3 regions of the Paenibacillus sp. FSL H3-0302 genome follow, and region 1 is predicted to be linked to each of the others. Evidence: riboswitches for the same ligand, from Rfam matches in the RefSeq annotation. Region 1 holds a riboswitch; each other region holds the start of a gene.
What was found. Region 1 has a riboswitch for cyclic di-GMP ahead of MHH50_RS02465 (choice-of-anchor A family protein). Riboswitches for the same ligand answer to the same signal wherever they lie in the genome.
Positions count from the first base shown of each region.

Region 1 (6,546 bases):
GTGTCTTATAAAAAGTTTAATTATATAAATTGAGAATGATACTTTTAATTCAATTAATTCTACATACAGTTTTCTTCCTTTGAATTTGGGAACAATACTAAAGCCTCCATTTATAACTCCATAAAAAAGCCCGTCAATTTTAATGGTTGGCGGGCTTTTTTTGTTTATTGAATTGTATACTCACTGACTTCAAATGTAAGTATTTTATCAAATATTACGTACTCTTTGCGCTTGCTAAAAGGCCCCTTGTTGTTGGAATGCTTATTAATTCCATATGATCCTGTACCTCTTCCTGCATCACGAGCATCGTACCAGTTTAAGAATGCATCTACTTCAGCAATTGGTAGGTCGTATTCTTTTTCTGTTCCATTCACCAGAGTGATGGTAAGAATAGCTCGATCCCCTGATGGCTGCTCTGGAGTTGTTGTAGGTTTAGGCGTCACTGTTGGTATTGGGTCTTCTGAATAAGTGCCGAATATATCAAATTCGTATATACGAGCAGTAAAAGGGCTATAAGTATTAACGAATTCAATATATACAACACCTTTTAAATCAAGCGCATACTCAGCACCGGAGGTTACTCCAGGCGAATTATTAAACGAAATTTTCTTTAAAAGTTCTCTTTTACTATCAAGAAAGTTCATATAATAATATGAAGATGTCTCAGTCGACTTTAAATAAAACTTAGTAATATCAGCGCTATAGTAATTTGGAAATTAAGATTGATACGTTACCTTGTTTGATCGGTTTCGATAAAAATAATAAAAATTCAGCAAATCTTTAGACGGGCTTCATACTTATTTAAGCTAAGAGGATTATAGTAATTACATAACCCCCTTATAATATAGATCTAGACCCTGCCGGAAGTTGGTGGGGTCACTTTTTTGCACAGAGTAATTTTATAAATATGGATTTCTCCTTAAATCTACACAAAGAAGCGCCGTCCCTTTGGAGACGCCGCTTCTTTATAGTAGATTCTATTCTTTTTGCTCAATTCTTGATTTTGGTGATCTTTTTGGCGGTAACTTGTGCAGGGAATGAATCATCACTTACTTCAAAAAACACTTTAATCTCATCGCCTTTTTTATATTTAGAAGGTGCAACTTTATTTACCCAAATGGCTTGAGAGTACTCATTAGATTCGAGAATTTCCTTGTATTCCTTGTTCAAGTCTTCTTCTTTTAATTCAGAAATTACTAAAATTCTTTTATTTTCTACATCTATTGTGTGTACAATTCCTTTCAAAACTTCATTATTCTTACTACAGGCGGTGACGAATAATAAAAAAACAAAAATAAGAGTCCATTTAATAGTAGTACGTGGTTTTTGAATCATGGACCTTCCCCTCCAGTGGTTACGACATTAGTTTAAAATCGGTTGCACAGGCATAGCATTTAGTACATTACCAATATAAGAATAAACAGCAGCCTTTCCATTATGACGACCTTTATTGATTCTGGGGAGTTACAGGTGAATGCCTGTAGTATTGATATTTTCATAAGAACTTTTGTTTGTATATAATAAAAATAAATGTTCTTATTTTAGAGGCGATCAATGATGGAAATGAGTATCGACCAAACGGTTGGGATTATTTATCAGGTCAAGGTGAGCAAGATTACACAACGCGAGATCGAGATCCGTGGCATCCGTGACAAACGTCCAACATAAACAAAGGGGATAAATATCATGCGGTGTATAACAATACGGCAGCCTTGGGCGACCTTAATTGCTCTTGGTGAAAAAGAGTTTGAAACTCGTTCATGGAGAACAGCCTACCGCGGCGAGTTAGGCATCCATGCCGGAATGAGGATTGACAAAAAGATTTGTGAACAGGAACCGTACAAATCAGTATTGGCGAAACATGGCTATACAGCGAATAATTTGCCGACAGGAGCTATTATTGCTACAGGTCAGCTCGCGGGATGTTATGTGGTTACTCCAGAGGTGGATTTAAGGGAATGGATCAATGGGAACGAATATGATTTTGGCGACTATAGTGAAGGACGGTTTGCCTGGAAGCTTGAAGGGGTTCATCCATTAAGCCATCCAATTCCAGCTAAAGGTCGGCTAAGCTTGTGGGAGCACTCTAATCACTTCTGAACGGCGAACAATATTTTTAATGTAATTTTTATGTGCCTATCAGCTATTTTTCAGGTTCGAGGTATATATTAGAGACACCAAACACCCCCCAGTGTTTTGTGGTATATCTCTCTCAGGTCTTGCCAACTCCCATGGTAAGGCCTATTTTTTTGTTCACTAATTGATTGGGGGGAGAGAGCGCAGCGGCTTCTATACAGCTTTACTTAATCTGGTACTGTTCTTCGTAACTCTTAAAAGATGAAATATCCAGCCCTAGGTATCTGCGCATATGGATGGCAGCTTGAGCCGCAACAATGTCATTCAACAGCAGCATTCGTTCATGATAGCCACGACATATATACTTGGCTTCAATTCCCGTATTAAGTCTGTTTTGCTCATACACCTTGATTCCCCGTCTTCTCATTTCTGCACGAACATCCCTTAGATCTGTTGTAGCTACTGCAGCAGCTGTTCCAAGAACCTCCAGATAAGGGGCGGGTGTTCGTAAGTGTGTAGATAAAATGGCGGAGTCCCGTTCGAAAGCTGATAAAATCATCGGAAGCAATAAATAAGATTTCACCAGCATGTTGTCCCTGCTTTCTGCTCTATGCATGAATCTCATCACCTCTAATAGGAACGTATATTCGTATTCTACCCCGATATTCCAAAAATAATCAATGGTATTTCTAAACAGCTTATCCAATGTGATTAAATTCACAACTAAATAACGAAGAATAAATTATATTAAAATTGTAATAATAAAAATTAATGTATCTAACGCACATAAAGGAGAATTATGATGGAAAAAGAGGGCAGCCTCCAGCGTGGATTGTTTTTTGGTTTAATTCTGAGTGTTCCCTTATGGATATCCATATTGGGCTATATACAGTTACTTTAAAATTTAATGAAAAACCTTATGCGAAGCGCCTTTAGGCGCTTTTTTTGTGTGGTACTAATGCGGGGAATTATCGAAAGGAATTGATTGACAATTGTGGGTGTCGGGAGCTAAACTGTTATTAATTCAAAAGTATTAAAAGTCATAGACTGTTATTGGATAGAATGCTTCAGCTACCAGTTCTGGACTTGCAGTGTAATACATATATATAGTCATGATAATAGCAAACCGTCTGAAAGGGCGGGACGCAAAGTCCAGGAGTCTAAAGTGTCTTAAAGGCACAATGACCGTCCGACTGCCATGAGAAGGGAATTCCACTTCTTTTTGGCGGTCTTTTTTGTTGTTAGGTCCTTTAGAGTTTCTGGTAATTATTCTGATTAATATAAATCATAGTTTTAGGAGGTGTGCCATTTGAAAAGAAGAATAAAACCGTTACTCTCGCTTGTATTAGCTGGGATTTTGACGGTAGGTAGTGGGCTTTCCTCATTGGGAGCTGGAGTTGCTGGAGCTAGTAGTTCTTCTACATTGGGAATTGCAGCGGTCTACAACGTGTTTATTCTAGGGGATATAACAACAGTTTCGGATACGGAAGGAAGGTTTGCTGCTGGAGGTAACGTTAACTTAACCAACTATAGTGTTGGAGATAGGTTGACCGCTGCAGAGGTTTCCCTGACTGACACACTTGTTGTTGGAGGGAATCTTACTTTCAACGGAGGTACTGTTTATGGGAATATCGTGCACGGGGGAGATTTTTCAGGGAATGTAACGCTCCTCAAGGGTGGTACAAAAAGACAGGGGAGTACGATTGACTTTTCAGCCGTAGGTCAGTCTTTGAAGGACAAATCAGCAGAACTTGCAGCATTGCCGGCGAATGGAACAACAGTGTACCAATATGGCAGCCTTACCCTGACAGGTACAGATCCTGCGGTCAATGTTTTTAATGTTTCAGGAGATAACGTCTCTAATACCTACGGAATTACAATAAATGTTCCTTCAGGATCTACTGCAATTATTAATATTGATGGTTCTAACGTAAAAATGAAAAACTTCGGATTTCTACCTAATAACGTGTTGAACAGCAAGAAAATTTTGCTTAACTTTAGCCAAGCTGCGTATCTTGATATGGCAGGCATAGGTGTAATGGGAAGCATACTTGCCCCCTATGCTCATGTTGATTTTATTAATGGTCAGATTAACGGTACTTTAGTGGCGGCTTCACTCAAAGGTACTGGTGGTGGTGAATTTCACCACTATCCATACGATGGTGATGAACCCGGACCAACGCCGACACCAACGCCGACAGTGACGCCGACACCAACAGTGACACCAACGCCGACGCCGACAGTGACACCAACGCCGACACCGACGCCAACACCATGTCCGACGCCGACAGTGACACCAACGCCGACGCCGACACCAACGCCGACAGTGACGCCAACGCCGACAGTGACACCGACGCCAACACCAACAGTGACACCAACGCCGACAGTGACGCCAACACCGACACCAACGCCGACAGTGACGCCAACACCGACACCAACACCGACGCCAACGCCGACGCCGACAGTGACACCGACGCCAACGCCAACAGTGACACCAACACCGACACCAACGCCGACAGTGACGCCAACACCGACACCAACACCGACACCAACGCCGACAGTGACACCAACACCAACGCCGACGCCGACAGTGACACCAACGCCGACGCCGACAGTGACACCAACGCCGACGCCGACAGTGACACCAACGCCGACAGTGACGCCAACACCGACACCAACGCCGACAGTGACGCCAACACCGACACCAACACCGACACCAACGCCGACACCAACGCCAACGCCGACGCCGACACCAACGCCGACAGTGACACCAACACCAACGCCGACAGTGACACCAACACCAACGCCAACAGTGACACCAACGCCGACAGTGACGCCAACACCGACACCAACGCCAACGCCGACGCCGACACCAACGCCGACACCAACGCCAACGCTGACGCCGACACCAACGCCAACGCCGACGCCGACACCAACGCCGACAGTGACACCAACGCCGACACCAACACCGACGCCGACAGTGACGCCAACGCCAACACCGACACCAACGCCGACGGTAACACCTGAGGCGACGCCAACGCCATCGCCGACGGTAACGCCTGAGGCAACACCAACACCGACGGTAACGCCTGAGGCAACACCGACACCGACGGTAACGCCTGAGGCAACACCAACACCGACGGTAACACCAGAGGCAACACCGACACCGACGGTAACGCCTGAAGCAACACCAACACCGACGGTAACGCCAGAGGTAACACCAACGTCGACACCAGAGACTTCTGTGTTCCCGACACCAACGCCATCATCCGTAATTGGCACTATAGTTCTTGCAGAAGATCCCGTGCCGCTTGGGCCTGTAGCTTCGCCGACACCAGCGCCAGTACCAACACCGTCGAATAGCACAGAAGTACTTGTTGATGATGATGAGATCCCATTAGGTCCGGTACCGGCAGTGACACCAACGCCAACACCAACACCTGATGAAATCATCGTAGTGGACGATACGATCCCATTAGGAAAGCCACCTGTGAAGGAATTGCCAAAAACGGGTGAATCAAGTCCTGCACCTTACTACGTAGCAGGTTTAGGTTTTGCACTTATCGGATTATTAATGAGAACCAAGTTCTCCAAAAAGAATAAATAATAAAGGGTAGATCAACATAGAGTCGCTTTCGGGAGTGTTCCGATGGCGGCTCTATTTGTATGTCATGATTGCGATAGTTTGGTGCATTCTAAGTAGATGGTATACTCTTGTTGGAAAAGAAATGAAGAGGGGATGGCGAAGGCGAATTGATATGGTTCATTATTAGCGCTGTAATCATCATAGGGATTCTAATCTATGTGGGATTTTTCTTCTATGGTATTGCTATTAAACGAGCGCCAAAGGTATTTCTAAGTAATAATCCTAATCTGAAGGCTGATCCTCCGGTTGCCGGAGCTTCTTGGGGGGAGGGGAAGGATTGGGTCTCTCGCCAGAGCTTCGAGAATATTGAGATCGTATCTGCAGATGGACTTAAATTAAGAGGTTACTTACTCCAATCTAATCGTGCTGCGGGACGCACAGCCATTCTAGCCCACGGTTATTCAGGTAAAGCAAAGGATATGGGGGCGTACGCCAAAATCTACTACGAGAACTTAGGCTTTAACATCCTAATTCCCGATGCAAGAGGGCATGGAGATAGCGCAGGGGATTACATTGGTTTTGGTTGGCCGGAACGAAAAGATTATTTGCAATGGATTGAATACATGATTAAAAAGACTGGGCCTAGTGCTCAAATTGTGCTTCACGGTGTCTCTATGGGTGGTGCTACAGTGCTAATGACCTCAGGGGAAGATCTTCCGCCGCAGGTAAAAGCTATTGTTGCGGACTGCGCTTATACCTCAGTAAAAGCACAATTATCTTACCAACTACGACGAATGTATCGCTTGCCAAGTTTCCCTTTCGTTCAAAGTGCAAGTCTAATCACCCGCTTGAAGGCGGGGTATGGCTTTGGTGAAGCCTCTGCA
Region 1 is NZ_CP150284.1:553,027-559,572, forward strand. Features, by position in the region: gene MHH50_RS02445 (hypothetical protein) at 165-644, opposite strand; gene MHH50_RS02450 (DUF3221 domain-containing protein) at 991-1,335, opposite strand; gene MHH50_RS02455 (ASCH domain-containing protein) at 1,687-2,100, shown strand; gene MHH50_RS02460 (hypothetical protein) at 2,300-2,797, opposite strand; cyclic di-GMP riboswitch class I at 3,187-3,277, shown strand; gene MHH50_RS02465 (choice-of-anchor A family protein) at 3,386-5,683, shown strand; gene MHH50_RS02470 (alpha/beta hydrolase) at 5,830-6,546, shown strand, end outside.

Region 2 (6,546 bases), 120 kb from region 1:
ATGGCTGTCTCCGTCTTATTTCTATATACCTCGCAGCAAGTTGGTGGTACCTATGGAGGCTTTGGAGCCGCTACGCAAACCACTAGCACGATTAGCTTTTGCGAAGTATTTCCGAATTCGATCAAGGCACTGCTTACAGAGTTCAAAGAGCATGTTAATCGAGCGCTCACTTTAAAAGAATCACTACAGCCCTTTTCCTCATCAGCTAACTACTCGGACGTTTCGGGAATAGAAGGGATGTCGCTGGAAGAGCTTGATGTCGCTGCAGAAGAGATTTCTTCGCAAATAGCGGCGCTTCAATCCCAAATAGATAGCGTTAACGAGCAACTGGCGGCTAACAGCCAAATTTGGAATCAAATCCACAATGAGCTAAGTGCAGCAGCAGCCTTACTCTTCCAGATAGGAGGATATATGACTTCTCTAGATTCCAACTGTCTAGAAATCAAGGACGAGCAATTTTTCAGAGATTTACAAAGCAGCCTAAATCAAAGCGGTGTGATCTCGGAATCCTTGAATGCTTCCTTAAATGGAGTTATTAGTTACCTAACCTCCATACACGATGTCGGTCTTCCATTCGCTTCGGTAGTTACCAGTGATGTTTATGGACAACTTGAATTACGCGAAGGAGAGTTCCCACAGCCACTGCCACTCCTGATTACCTTCACTCAACCAGACGGCGTGATCTCTAGCGACCTCACCTCATCTTATGAAGCTCTAAATACCGAATTGACTAACCATAAAGAATCGGCAACCTCAGGTATCACTACCCTTCAAGATAAACTCCAATTGATCAGTCAGGCTCGCGAGCAAAAACTAGAAGAGCTTGAAAAAGCTCGGCTAGAAGAAGAGCAAGCAAAGAAAGAAGAAGAAGCGAAAAAAGAAGAAGAACGTTTGGCTGAGGAGAAAAAGCAACAAGAAGCCGAGGATAAAGCGAAAGCTGAGGCAACCCCTCCAACATCAGGCGAAACTGCTCCGGAAGCCCCAAATAAAGAACAACCTGAAGCCCCAGCCACTGATCCGGTAAAGCCGGAAATTGACGAAGAGCTCACAATTCCAAAAGATGTCCCTCAGCAAGAGGCTCCACAAGAGACGCCAAAGGCGGAAGACAGTACGACTACCCCGCCGGTAGCAACCCAAGCTCCTTCGGACCCTCAACCTGAGAAAGGTGGAGAATAAGATGCGAATTAAAAAAATTATCAATAATACCCTATCGAGCTTAATGCTTGTGATCTTTATTCTGCTGGTGGCAGCCGTAGTGTTATCCAAGGCCTCCGGCGGTGAACCTGCTTTCTTCGGATATGAGATCAAAACCGTACTCTCAGGATCGATGGAACCAGGAATTCAGACAGGCTCAATTGTCGCATTAAAACCCGGAGGGGATATGAATCGTTTCAAACCAGGCGATGTCATCACCTTTAGGAATGAAGATAATCTGCTCATTACTCACCGAATTGTAGAAGCGACCGTCAATAACGCTACTGGTGAAGCTGTTTATCGCACTAAAGGCGATAACAACGACGCGCCCGACATGAACCCTACCAGTTCTGTGAATGTTGTAGCTCAGTATACCGGGGTCACTGTACCCTATGTCGGTTACGCTATGAATTTCGCGGTTTCCAAAGCTGGAAGTGTAGTCCTCATGATCGTGCCTGGCTTGATGCTTCTGCTCTATGCTCTGTATACCTCTTGGAAGGCTGTAGCTGCATTAGAAAAGAAAAATGCTGCCCTACTGCCAGCCTCACCGCCCCCAACAGAAACACAGCCCTAAGTTGATTGTCCACTTCCGCTTACGAACCGGAAGATACAATATATAAATTTTATAAAAAATTCAAACACAAATTTGAGGAGGAATTTTATTATGGGTATCAAGAAAACATTGGGTCTTGGCGTAGCATCTGCAGCACTGGGTTTATCATTAATCGGCGGAGGAACCTTCGCATACTTTAGCGACACTGCGCAAAGCACAGCTACATTCGCAGCGGGCACGCTCGATCTGAACTCCGACCCTTCTGTCATCGTTAATATTCCTAACCTGAAACCAGGTGATACTGTAACTAAATCCTTCAAATTGAAAAACGATGGTTCGCTCGATATCGGATCTATTATTCTGAATACATCGACTCAAATCACGGATGCTAAAGGAGATAACTACCTGGATTTAGCCGAGTTCATTAAAGTTAAATTCCTTAGAAATAATGATAAAGGAGTACCTATCGTCTCTCCTGAAAATGTAGTTTATGAGACTACACTTGCTGCTTTAAAAAGTCAGCATCCGGATCTCGTAAAAAATACAGGTTGGGATCAACTCTTTACCGAAGCATCCGGTATTAAAGCCGGTACCAACGACAGCTTCTCCGTCCAATTCGAATTTGTGGAAAATAACCAAGATCAAAATATTTTCCAAGGCGATAGCTTAACACTGACTTGGGATTTCGTAGCTAAACAAGGTGCGAAAAAAGACTACTAAGATCAATAAAGTAATTTAATAAAATACTCGAAGAGCAGCAGATCCTGAATCCGGCCACGGATAAGCAGATTGCTGCTCTTCTCTTTACAATAAACTTTGTCCGATTTATTGATATTTGCTATACTAATAACAAAAATTACGGAGGGGCGTCAGCATAGTGCCACAGAATATGGGCCAACGTATCCAGCAGCTCCGCCTAGACAAGGGTTTCTCCCTATCTGAGCTTGCGGACAGAGCAGATGTAGCTAAGTCGTATCTTAGCAACGTGGAGAGAAACATCCAATCCAATCCATCCATCCAGTTTATCGAAAAAATCGCTGACGCGCTTCAGGTATCCATTCATGCCCTACTCTATGGAGAACCCAATGATGCAGAGGAATCACATTTAGATTCGGAATGGTTCCGATTGGTGCAGGAAGCTATGGACTCAGGCATTAGCAAACGCGAATTCAAAGAATTTCTGGACTATCAGAAATGGAAGCTCGATCAAAAGGATTAATACTTCCTACTAATCTGGTACGATCCTCTCTTCTACTAAATCATATCGAAAAAGGACACAGCGAAGAACCGCTGTGCCCTTTTTCGATATGTAACCCCTCTAATGTATTACTGCACGATCTGCACAGTTTTCTCATGAAAGAACTGGCGGATTTCATCTGCCTTAATGCCAGCCTTCTTAGCTGCTAATAATAAATGTACCCACTCTTGATCCAGATCAATAAACTGCTGTTCTCTGTTGCTACCCTGGTTGGACTTTTCCAAAAAATCTCCCCCTAAGATTTTACGTCCCCAGGCAATCCGGCTGTCATAGTATCTCTACCTTAGACCCGCGACTTTGTGCCCCTGCCTTTCGGCAAGTTTACCTTTTACTGGACCCTTTTCACGAAAGGATCTACTTAAAAAACTATAAAATTACTATCTGCAATAACATTATACAAAAAGAAAGCGGAAAAGTGTGTCGATTCCTGGTTACTTTCTATTTTAAAAACGAAAAATAAAAGATTTTTTTTCAAAGATCTTGTCCGATTATCACGATACTCGTCCGTTACATAAAATAAATTGTACTAGCAAAATAAATATTTACTGACCTAATAGTTAAAAATAAGGATAATAGAATCATTTTAATAGGCCTTTAGAATGGGTAATGAGAAGAAACACCCTTCTTTTCATTAGAACAAGCTAACCCATACCATTTTGCGAACGTATTGGACGAAAGAATGAATTGATTACAGTGGCCGAAAGTAGCACAATAAGATGAGAAATGAAACCGCAATCATCACAGCTCCAGTAAGCGTTGACACAAAATGTCACGTATGGAGTTCATCCGTTAAGGAGGATGTATTCATGGCAGCCAAAGAGCCCTATAACGAATCCATTTGGAGTAAGTATTACGGACCCAATTTAGGCTACATTCAAGAAAGATATGAACAGTTTGTGAAAGATCCCTCCACCGTAGAAAATAATTATCGCGAGCTTTTTACAAATTCGGGACCTCCTCCCCTAACTCCGGATAGCGAACCGGCTCCTCAGCCGCGCATCTCGGGAGACACCGAATGGCTTAGAAAAGCAGTAAGAGCTTCCAAGCTAATCGCCAATATTCGTATATATGGCCATATGGCCGCTGAAATTGATCCGCTGGTACGCGATCAGAATCCCATGGCAAAATATCTTGAGCTTGAAACCTATGGGCTGACCCGCGAAGACCTGATCGCACTGCCTGCCACGCTTATATGGGAAAATGCGCCGAATGATGTGCATACCGGATGGGATGCCGTGCAACGTATGCGTCAGGCATACACCAAGACTATCGCCTATGAATTCGGGCATGTGCATGAAGAAAAAGAACTGCAATGGCTAAATAGACAGGCAGAATCCACCAGCTCACCAGCACCCCTAAATAATACAGAACGCAAAGAGCTCCTGAACCGCCTGATTCAGGTAGAGCAATTTGAAACCTTCCTCCACAAGACTTTTGTAGGTCAGAAGCGTTTCAGTCTTGAAGGCAATGATGCTCTTGTGCCGATGTTAGATGAAATCGTACGTGCTGCTGCACATGACGGTGCGGAGCATATTTTGATGGGCATGGCGCATCGCGGCCGCCTCAACGTTCTTGCACATATTTTGGGCAAACCTTATGATATCATATTTTCAGAGTTTCATCATTCTCCGAACAAGGAGCTTTTCCCTTCCGAAGGCTCCACAGGCATTAACTATGGTTGGACAGGTGATGTGAAATACCATCTCGGTGCAGACCGTGCTGTCCGTGAAGGAGAAACCGTACGCACAAGAATAACACTAGCGAATAACCCAAGTCACTTGGAATTCGTCAATCCTGTCGTGGAAGGTTTCACTCGTGCCGCACAAGAAGATCGGAGCACTGCAGGACTGCCGAAGATTGATACCAGTAAAGCTATGGCGGTGCTGATGCATGGCGATGCTGCTTTTCCAGGTGAAGGAATTGTTGCAGAAACGCTTAATATCGGCAAACTTCAAGGTTATCAAAATGGTGGGACGATCCATATCATTGTTAATAACCGAATTGGTTTTACGACTGAAAGTGAAGATTCCCGTTCTACGCATTATGCGAGTGACATCGCCAAAGGGTATGAAATCCCAATAGTCCATGTCAACGCTGATGACCCAGAGGCCTGCGTAGCAGCTGTACGTTTAGCTAGCGCATACCGCCATCAATTCAAAAAAGATTTCGTAATTGATCTCATCGGCTACCGCCGTCATGGTCACAACGAAATGGATGATCCTGAAACCACACAACCTATTGTCTACGGCAAGGTTCGCAATCATCCAACCGTCTACAAGGTTTATGCAGAGAGACTGAAAAACGAAAAGGTTCTTACCGCCGAAGACGTACAAAAGATGAATGCTGAAGCAGAAAGCGTATTGCAGCGTGCGTACGATACTATGAAGGAAGGCAATCATAAGAAAAAAGAACCCAAAGCCTTCATTCCTCTACAAACGGACCGCGCAGCGGCAAACACTACAGCGGTATCCATCTCCAGCCTGCAGGAGATCAATCGTGAACTGTTGACGGTTCCTGCTGGATTCCAGGTTTATCCGAAGCTGGAGCGCATTTTACAACGTCGTAAAGATGCACTGAATGAGGGTGAAAAGGTCGACTGGGCACTAGCTGAAACATTAGCCTTCGCTACCATTCTGAAAAATGGAACGCCCATCCGACTGAGCGGTCAAGATGCCCAGCGCGGAACCTTCGCACATCGCCATCTGGTGCTGCACGACAGTAAAACAGGAGATTTATTCTCTCCGCTGCATCAGCTAAGCGATTCCCGTGCCTCCTTTGGCGTATACAACAGTCCATTGTCAGAGGCATCAGTATTAGGCTTTGAATATGGTTATAATGTGTTTGCACCGGAAACCTTCGTAATCTGGGAAGCACAGTATGGTGATTTCGCCAATGCGGGTCAGGTTATTTTTGACCAGTTCATTGCCGCTGGACGCGCCAAATGGACACAGCGCAGCAATCTCGTCATCATGCTGCCGCATGGCTACGAAGGACAGGGACCTGAGCACTCCAGCGGTAGGCTGGAACGGTTCTTGCAGCTATCCGCTGAGGAGAACTGGACGGTCGCTAACCTGACTACCGCTTCGCAATATTTCCATCTGCTGCGGCGCCAAGCAGCGTTATGCGGGCAGGAAGATGCTAGACCGCTAGTCATTATGACGCCGAAAAGTCTCATTCGGAATACGCGCAGCACTTCTGCCGGAACCGAGCTGGCTTCAGGACAATTCAAGCCTGTATTAGCTGAATCTTTGCTTGGCCAGAAACCAAATGAAGTTAAACGGCTCGTAGTCTGCAGCGGTAAAGTCGCTATCGACATCCAAACAGAACTGGAAGCAGCACCGGATAAGGATTGGTCATGGCTGCATGTTCTTCGCCTAGAGCAGCTTTATCCGTTCCCGGAACAGGAGCTAAGCGAACATTTAAACTCCTTCAGCTCCCTTCAGGAAATTGTCTGGGTGCAAGAAGAGCCGAAAAATATGGGCGGCTGGAGCTATAGTGAGCCTCGGTTACGCGCCATCGCACCGAAAAATGCCGGCGTAAG
Region 2 is NZ_CP150284.1:433,109-439,654, reverse strand. Features, by position in the region: gene MHH50_RS01950 (hypothetical protein) at 1-1,176, shown strand; gene MHH50_RS01945 (signal peptidase I) at 1,178-1,768, shown strand; gene MHH50_RS01940 (TasA family protein) at 1,859-2,467, shown strand; gene MHH50_RS01935 (helix-turn-helix domain-containing protein) at 2,637-2,966, shown strand; gene MHH50_RS01930 (anti-repressor SinI family protein) at 3,074-3,229, opposite strand; cyclic di-GMP riboswitch class I at 3,257-3,341, opposite strand; gene MHH50_RS01925 (2-oxoglutarate dehydrogenase E1 component) at 3,812-6,546, shown strand, end outside.
Region 2: another riboswitch for cyclic di-GMP. It lies ahead of MHH50_RS01930 (anti-repressor SinI family protein); the one in region 1 lies ahead of MHH50_RS02465 (choice-of-anchor A family protein).

Region 3 (6,546 bases), 1.9 Mb from region 1:
GCTGGAAGTGGCCCCGAATGCCGGAAAAGTCCCCGATCAGGCGGTCCGATATTCAAATGTCCAGACGAACTGGCCCCTGCACTTAAGGAAGCCGGATTCGACGTATTAGTAACGGCCAACAATCATTGCATGGATTATGGTGCCCCGGGTCTGGTTCGGACGTTACGAGTTCTGGACCGTAATGGAATCGACCACACGGGAACAGCTAAATCATTAGAAGAATCCAAGAGAACGCTTATTAAAAACGTCAAAGGAATTACGATTGGCATCCTCTCCTACACAGCAGGAACCAACCGAATTCCTGTACCAGTGAGTAAGCCATGGCTGGTTAACCGGATATCTACGCCCAAGATCATTCGGGAGATTCGAGATTTAAAAAAGAAAGTCGATCTAGTCTTGCTTTATCTGCATTTCGGAAGCGAATATCGTTACACTCCAAACAAGAGGCAAAAAGAGCTGGTCAATCTCTTCTTTAAAAATGGCGCCGACATCATACTGGGGTCTCACCCACATGTTCTTCAACCGTTAGCGCTTCGTGGAAAAAAACAATTCGTTATTTACTCATTGGGGAATTTTGTTTCGACTAAACTAATGAATATTCCTTATACACAAAGCGGTATCATTCTTACGCTTAAAATAAAGAAGGATGAAAAAGGACACACGAGTATAACTAACGTAGGTTACATCCCGACTTGTGTAGATCGAAGAATAAAAAGCGGCAGGAAAATTACAGAGATCATCCCCATCCGCGACGCATTAAAGAGAAGCGACACCGACATAAAAACAGAACGGCGAAATCTCATGAATCGAATGTTGAAACATACGACAACAATCTTAAAGAGGGAATAGAGTCGTTACAGAAAAATAACGTTCCGCGGAATTTACCGCGGAACGTTATAGATTTAGACCTCAAAACTGTGTTTGGGTTTAGCGTAAACGATCAGGCATCATTAATTTAAGGAATTCTAGAATACCATTCTCTACTACAAGTTCTTCTCTATCTTGATCAGCAAGTACTCTTCTGATGATATCTTCTTTACCCTCCAGCACTTTACTTGTCCAATGAGGATCAATGATAAGAGATCGTCCTACTGCTACTAATTCAGCATTTGTCAACGTGTCCTCTGCGTCCTGTTTGGTACGGATATCTCCTACCCCAATTAAAGGTACACGGCCATTGATTTTCTCATGTACATATTGCAGGATTGATTTTTCTTTAAAATCTTCTGATGCAGATACTTTCTTAAAATCCCCTAATGAAATATGCAGATAATCCAGCTTTTTATCAGCTAATTTATCAATAAGATAAAAGGTATCGGTGATTTTAATTCCAGGCTCTTCATATTCTTCTGGAGAAAAACGATACCCGACAATAAAATCCTTAACCTTTGAATTGTCAACGACAGCAATAACTGCATCCACTAATTGGTTAATGAAATTAAATCTTTTCTCTAAGCTTCCGCCCCATTGATCTTCACGACGGTTGGAGTGTGGAGAGAAGAATTGTTGGATTAAATATGTGTTTGCTCCATGAATTTCTACCCCGTCAAATCCAGCTTGAATAGCACGTTGAGTCGCTTTTTTAAAATCCTCAATTACACCGAAAATTTCATCTTCTGTTAATGCTCTTGGAATTTCTGCATTCGGGCGTTCGGCAGCAATGGCGCTGGAGGAAACGGGTTGTACGCCACGCAATATTTTTGAATCTGTCATTCTTCCTGCATGGAATAGCTGTAAAATAGCCTTTGTTCCATTTCGTTTAATAGTAGATGCTAATCGGCTGAGGCTAGGAATAAATTCATCGGAGGAAACACTAAGTTCACCTTCCCATCCTTTTCCACCCTCTTGTACATTTGCTGCCGCAGTGATGACCGCACCTACTTCGCCCGTTCTTAGCGAATAGTATTTCAATTCATCTTGTGTTACTACACCGTCATAAAAGCTCATTCGCGTGGTCATTGGAGCCATAACCACTCGGTTTTTTAATGTCAGCCCTCTGCGAAAAGTTAATGCTGTGTCTAGTGCTATCATCTTTTTCCCAACTTTCATTAAATTATATTTAGATAAATTATTATATACATGCGCATACATATAAATTACAGCAATGATTTATTCTTGTCAACTAATAAAGAACTGCTGTTGGATACAACAAAAAGCGCTGTTCCGCTGAACAGCGCTTTTCGCTCGTTATGAATCGTCCTTATTATTCTAGTTCGGCCGGTTTTACAATGGCTGCACCTTTATTATTTTTGGAATATTTAGCTTCGATTTTCGTGGTGTATGTATCTTTGGCTCCATCACTTACCAGCACATAACTCAGATCGACTATCAGCTTTTCCGTTTGCCAGGTCTTAGTATTGACGAATAATTTCCACGTTACGCTTTTGGGTTGAACTGTCTCTCCATCCCAGAGGTTCTCCTGGTCATAGAGTTTGATTATCCCCTTAGCTGCTGTCGGATCGGTTACCGTGAATTGTAAGACTGTTTGTGCGCCAGCAGTGCTGACTTTCATGGATTTTTTATAACTTTTGACCGAATCAAGCATGGAAACAGGATCGTATTGGCCTTTAGAGTAAAAGGCATCCCATTCCGTTTTCTCCAGTCCAAGCCAATATTGTGCATCAGGATCGATTGGCTCCCCGTCATCGTCGTAACCTTCATCTTCAGATTCATCGATCAGTTCACTTCCGTCTACAAGATAGTAAAACTCCTTGTCATTGGCATATAGACTGTACGATGTTTCTAAAAGACTACTAGCGACAGTGCCTGCTGCGGCAAAATTCGGCAGACGGTTGATATCCAGCTTCAGAGTGTTGGTGTTGCTGATACGCACCCCGCCGCTTTGAATATCCTGTTTTTTGGTCACATCCAGATGGAAATTCTTTATTGCTTTGGAGGCTGCCGTTACTTTGTTGATCATCTGATCCGCGGTTACTACTGTTGAGGTAGCTGCTGACACTACTCCTGGATTAGACATCCATCCGATCGTTCCGGACAGCAATAAAGCACCTACTGCCAAACTAGTACCTATTGTTTTGAAAAAACTGTTCATGTACTTCCCCTTTCGGCCCCTTGCGATAATGTAACGCCGTATAGGTCGAAATAATAAAAGAGCTCAAAATAGACTACATATTCTTAGAGCTATCCTTTATGCTTCATAAGACATCCCTATGGCGGCCTGGCGATCATTTCCTTCTGTCGAAAGGCTTTAGACCCATGGCTTTGTGTCATCATCTTTCGATGATTTTACCTTTAACGCGGACATTCAATTAGTTTTAATAGATTACGGACGCATGTCCCACCGCTAATTTTATCATGGTTATAATTACCTGTAAACGACTTATCTTCCATTCGAATTCGCTATGATACTCAGAAGAAATACTACAATCAAAATGAAAAATGAACGATTACATACGCTTATAAGTCTTATTAATGAGAACAGTAAAGACAGGGGGTGCAGCAAAATGAGTGACCGGGAAATTTTCGAGCTCTATAAAGAACAAGTATATTATTTTTGTTACTACTTAATGAAAAATCAGGCAGATGCGGAGGATATTTCCCAAGAGGTATTTGTAAAAGTTATCTTAGCGGATAAGTCGAAGGTAAGAAACTTGAAAGCTTGGATTTTACGAATTGCTTCGAATGAGTGCAACAGTGTGATCAAAAGGCGTAAGACGGGGTGGATGAAAGAAGTACGTAATTATTTACTATCCAGGTCTGAGGAATCAAACCCTGTAGAAAAACGTTTGGATCGACAGGAAACTAAAAAAGAATTACAAGGGTTATACAGTCAGCTTTCCGACAAAATCAGAATGGTAGTAGTCCTTCGTTTTATAAACGAATTGACTGTACCCGAGATCTCTAAAGTTATGAGCATACCCGAAGGAACTGTAAAATCCAGACTGAACAAGGGACTTAAAATACTAAATAGAATGGGTGGAACCCAACTAAAGGAGCTGAATAGTAATGAGTCTGTATATTGAAAAAGATAAACATATTCCCCGACCGGATTATGATTTGATGTGGACTGCCATAAAACAAGAAGCTTATACACGTCAAAGAAATCTGCATGCCTCCCAGAATACTCCTAGGTCTAATAAAAAGGTTATTCCTATCAGTATTGTCTTCTCTTGCCTCTTACTTGTAGCCATTCCTGTATTCGCTAGTATGACGATTAATTGGGATAAAATTGGTGGTCGAAGTGTGAGCAATGCATTAAATAACGGCATCGGTCAACAGTATAATCTTCAAACTTCCAGTTCAGGAGTAACAATGAATTTGAACGGTGTTGTAACTGATGGAGAAAAAATGAAAATGCTGTTATCACTTGATACTAAATCTGATCTATCCAAATATACTGGATTTGCTACAGAGGAAAACATCATGACTAGTGAATCCGGTGCCAAGGCAAAGGTATACGGTTATTTAGAATACGATCCTGAAAGCCAGAAACTCATTGGAGTATATGAGACACCCGATACATTAAAGGATGATAAAAAGGACTACAGGTTTGAAGCACGGAATCTCATTTTTTACAGTGATCGGAATATTCCCTTACAATCTAATCATCAAGCAGGGGATACTATCAATACTGGAGTTAAGCAATATCCAAGCCTTCAAATCGAATCCGTTCGATATGTTTCCAATCAAACCATTATCCGTTACAAAGTCGCTGCATCACCATCTGACTTAGGACGGGGTAACCCACATTTGGTAGTTAGTACTGGTGGTCAAGAGAATGAAGCAATTCCAACCATCATGCCTAACGAAGGATCGGATTTATTTATTGAACAGGTTTTCAATATAACTGAATCAGATTGGAAGGAAGCTAGTCTTCATTTTAGTTACATTGAAGAAGCGAAACGATTTTCAGGTACGTGGAAGTTCGATTTTAAAGCAGATGGACAAAAAGCAAGTGAGGCGATTTACACTAAGAAACTGTATAACAGTCCTGAATTTCAAGAAAAGACCGGCATAACCTTAGATCAGCTAGTGGTTACCCCTTTAGATATCCAAATTCTAATAGATGAAAATGATTCGCTTAAAAAAGGAATTGTCCACTATAATACCGCTCAGTTGGTTATAGGTGATCAAACAATCACTGGGGGTTGGAATTTGAAGGGAGATCATTCCGAAAGCTACCAGCATTTATTTCAATTCGAATCTCCGGAATGGTATAATGACTGGTCCGATGTTCCAATGAAACTTATATTAAAGGATGCTGTCATTGAGAAACGTGATACTACTAAGAATTGGATCACTATAAACAAACCTAAAGAAGAAAAGCAGTTCACTTCACTTGATGTCGATGGGTTAAAAATTGAATTCACTTACTATACTGAGGGCGAAAATTTGATTGTCGAATCAACATCCAAATCTTCTGGCTTCAAAAGCGTTAACCAAACTACGTTACGGATTAATGGCAAAGAAGTGGTGCCTGAAATTACACCTAAGGGCATGATATCTACAGGAACTAATATTGATAGCTACAAAGATATCCCTTTCGACGAAAAAATCGAACTGAACCCTGGAATCTATAAATATAGCGATCCTAGCCGGAACGAGGAAATTAAACTTTAATGCAGGAAGTTAATCTATGTCCCGCCCTTTCTAGTTAATCCTAAGGGCGGATTATTTATGGATAAAATCATTTCTGTTTATGTTTCTCTTTTATTTCCTTCACAACAAAAAAAGCATAGAACGGACTCAAGTCCGCTTTATGCTTTCCATTATTAAGATAAACAATATTTAACCAGCGCATCTCGCACACCATGCTCGTTGTTAGACCCCGTGACAGCATTCGCTGCCGCTTTGACCTCAACCGGAGAATTATCCATCGCAACGCCCATACCCGCGTATGTAAGCATAGAAATATCATTAAAATAATTACCGATCGAAAGAACTTCCTCTTGCGGAATTCCCAGCTTCACAGCCAGATTCTTTAAGGCGTTGCCCTTGGAGGCTTCCGGATGCATCAAGTCAACGAAAAATTCACCACTGCGCAAAATATTGTACTCATGGGTCCAAGTACGCCATTCACGTTCAGCTTCGTCAAGGATTTCTGGTTGTGTAAATACAGTAAACTTAACAACCGGTTCACGGAAATCTTCCCATGCTGGCAGTGTAGCCGGCACGATACGGAAGTGTTCATACATATAATTGGCTTCTTTGGTCAGGTTTTCTACATTATCTACATACATATCAAAAGCCGTATTCACATCATAATGAATATCATGCTTTCTACAATAATCAATATAAGGGTCAAGACCACGAGCATCCATACCGTATTGATGCAGCACTTCCCGATCTTTCACACGAACCGTAGCAGCTCCATTATGACCCAGCACATAACCAGACAGCCCCATTTCCTCCATAAAAGGAATCGAGTTCTGCGGACTGCGGCCGGTACATAACACGATCTGCCCGCCAAGACGCGTAACCTCAGCAATAGCTTCTTTATTCTCAGTGCTCAAGTGGTGATCATCATTCAACAGTGTACCATCTACATCTAGTGCAATCAGTTTGTATCTCATACTCCCACCATCC
Region 3 is NZ_CP150284.1:2,427,200-2,433,745, reverse strand. Features, by position in the region: gene MHH50_RS10625 (CapA family protein) at 1-849, shown strand, start outside; gene MHH50_RS10620 (NADH-dependent flavin oxidoreductase) at 928-2,049, opposite strand; gene MHH50_RS10615 (DUF6612 family protein) at 2,204-3,052, opposite strand; cyclic di-GMP riboswitch class I at 3,170-3,261, opposite strand; gene MHH50_RS10610 (RNA polymerase sigma factor) at 3,465-3,983, shown strand; gene MHH50_RS10605 (DUF4179 domain-containing protein) at 3,967-5,580, shown strand; gene MHH50_RS10600 (Cof-type HAD-IIB family hydrolase) at 5,733-6,533, opposite strand.
Region 3: another riboswitch for cyclic di-GMP. It lies ahead of MHH50_RS10615 (DUF6612 family protein); the one in region 1 lies ahead of MHH50_RS02465 (choice-of-anchor A family protein).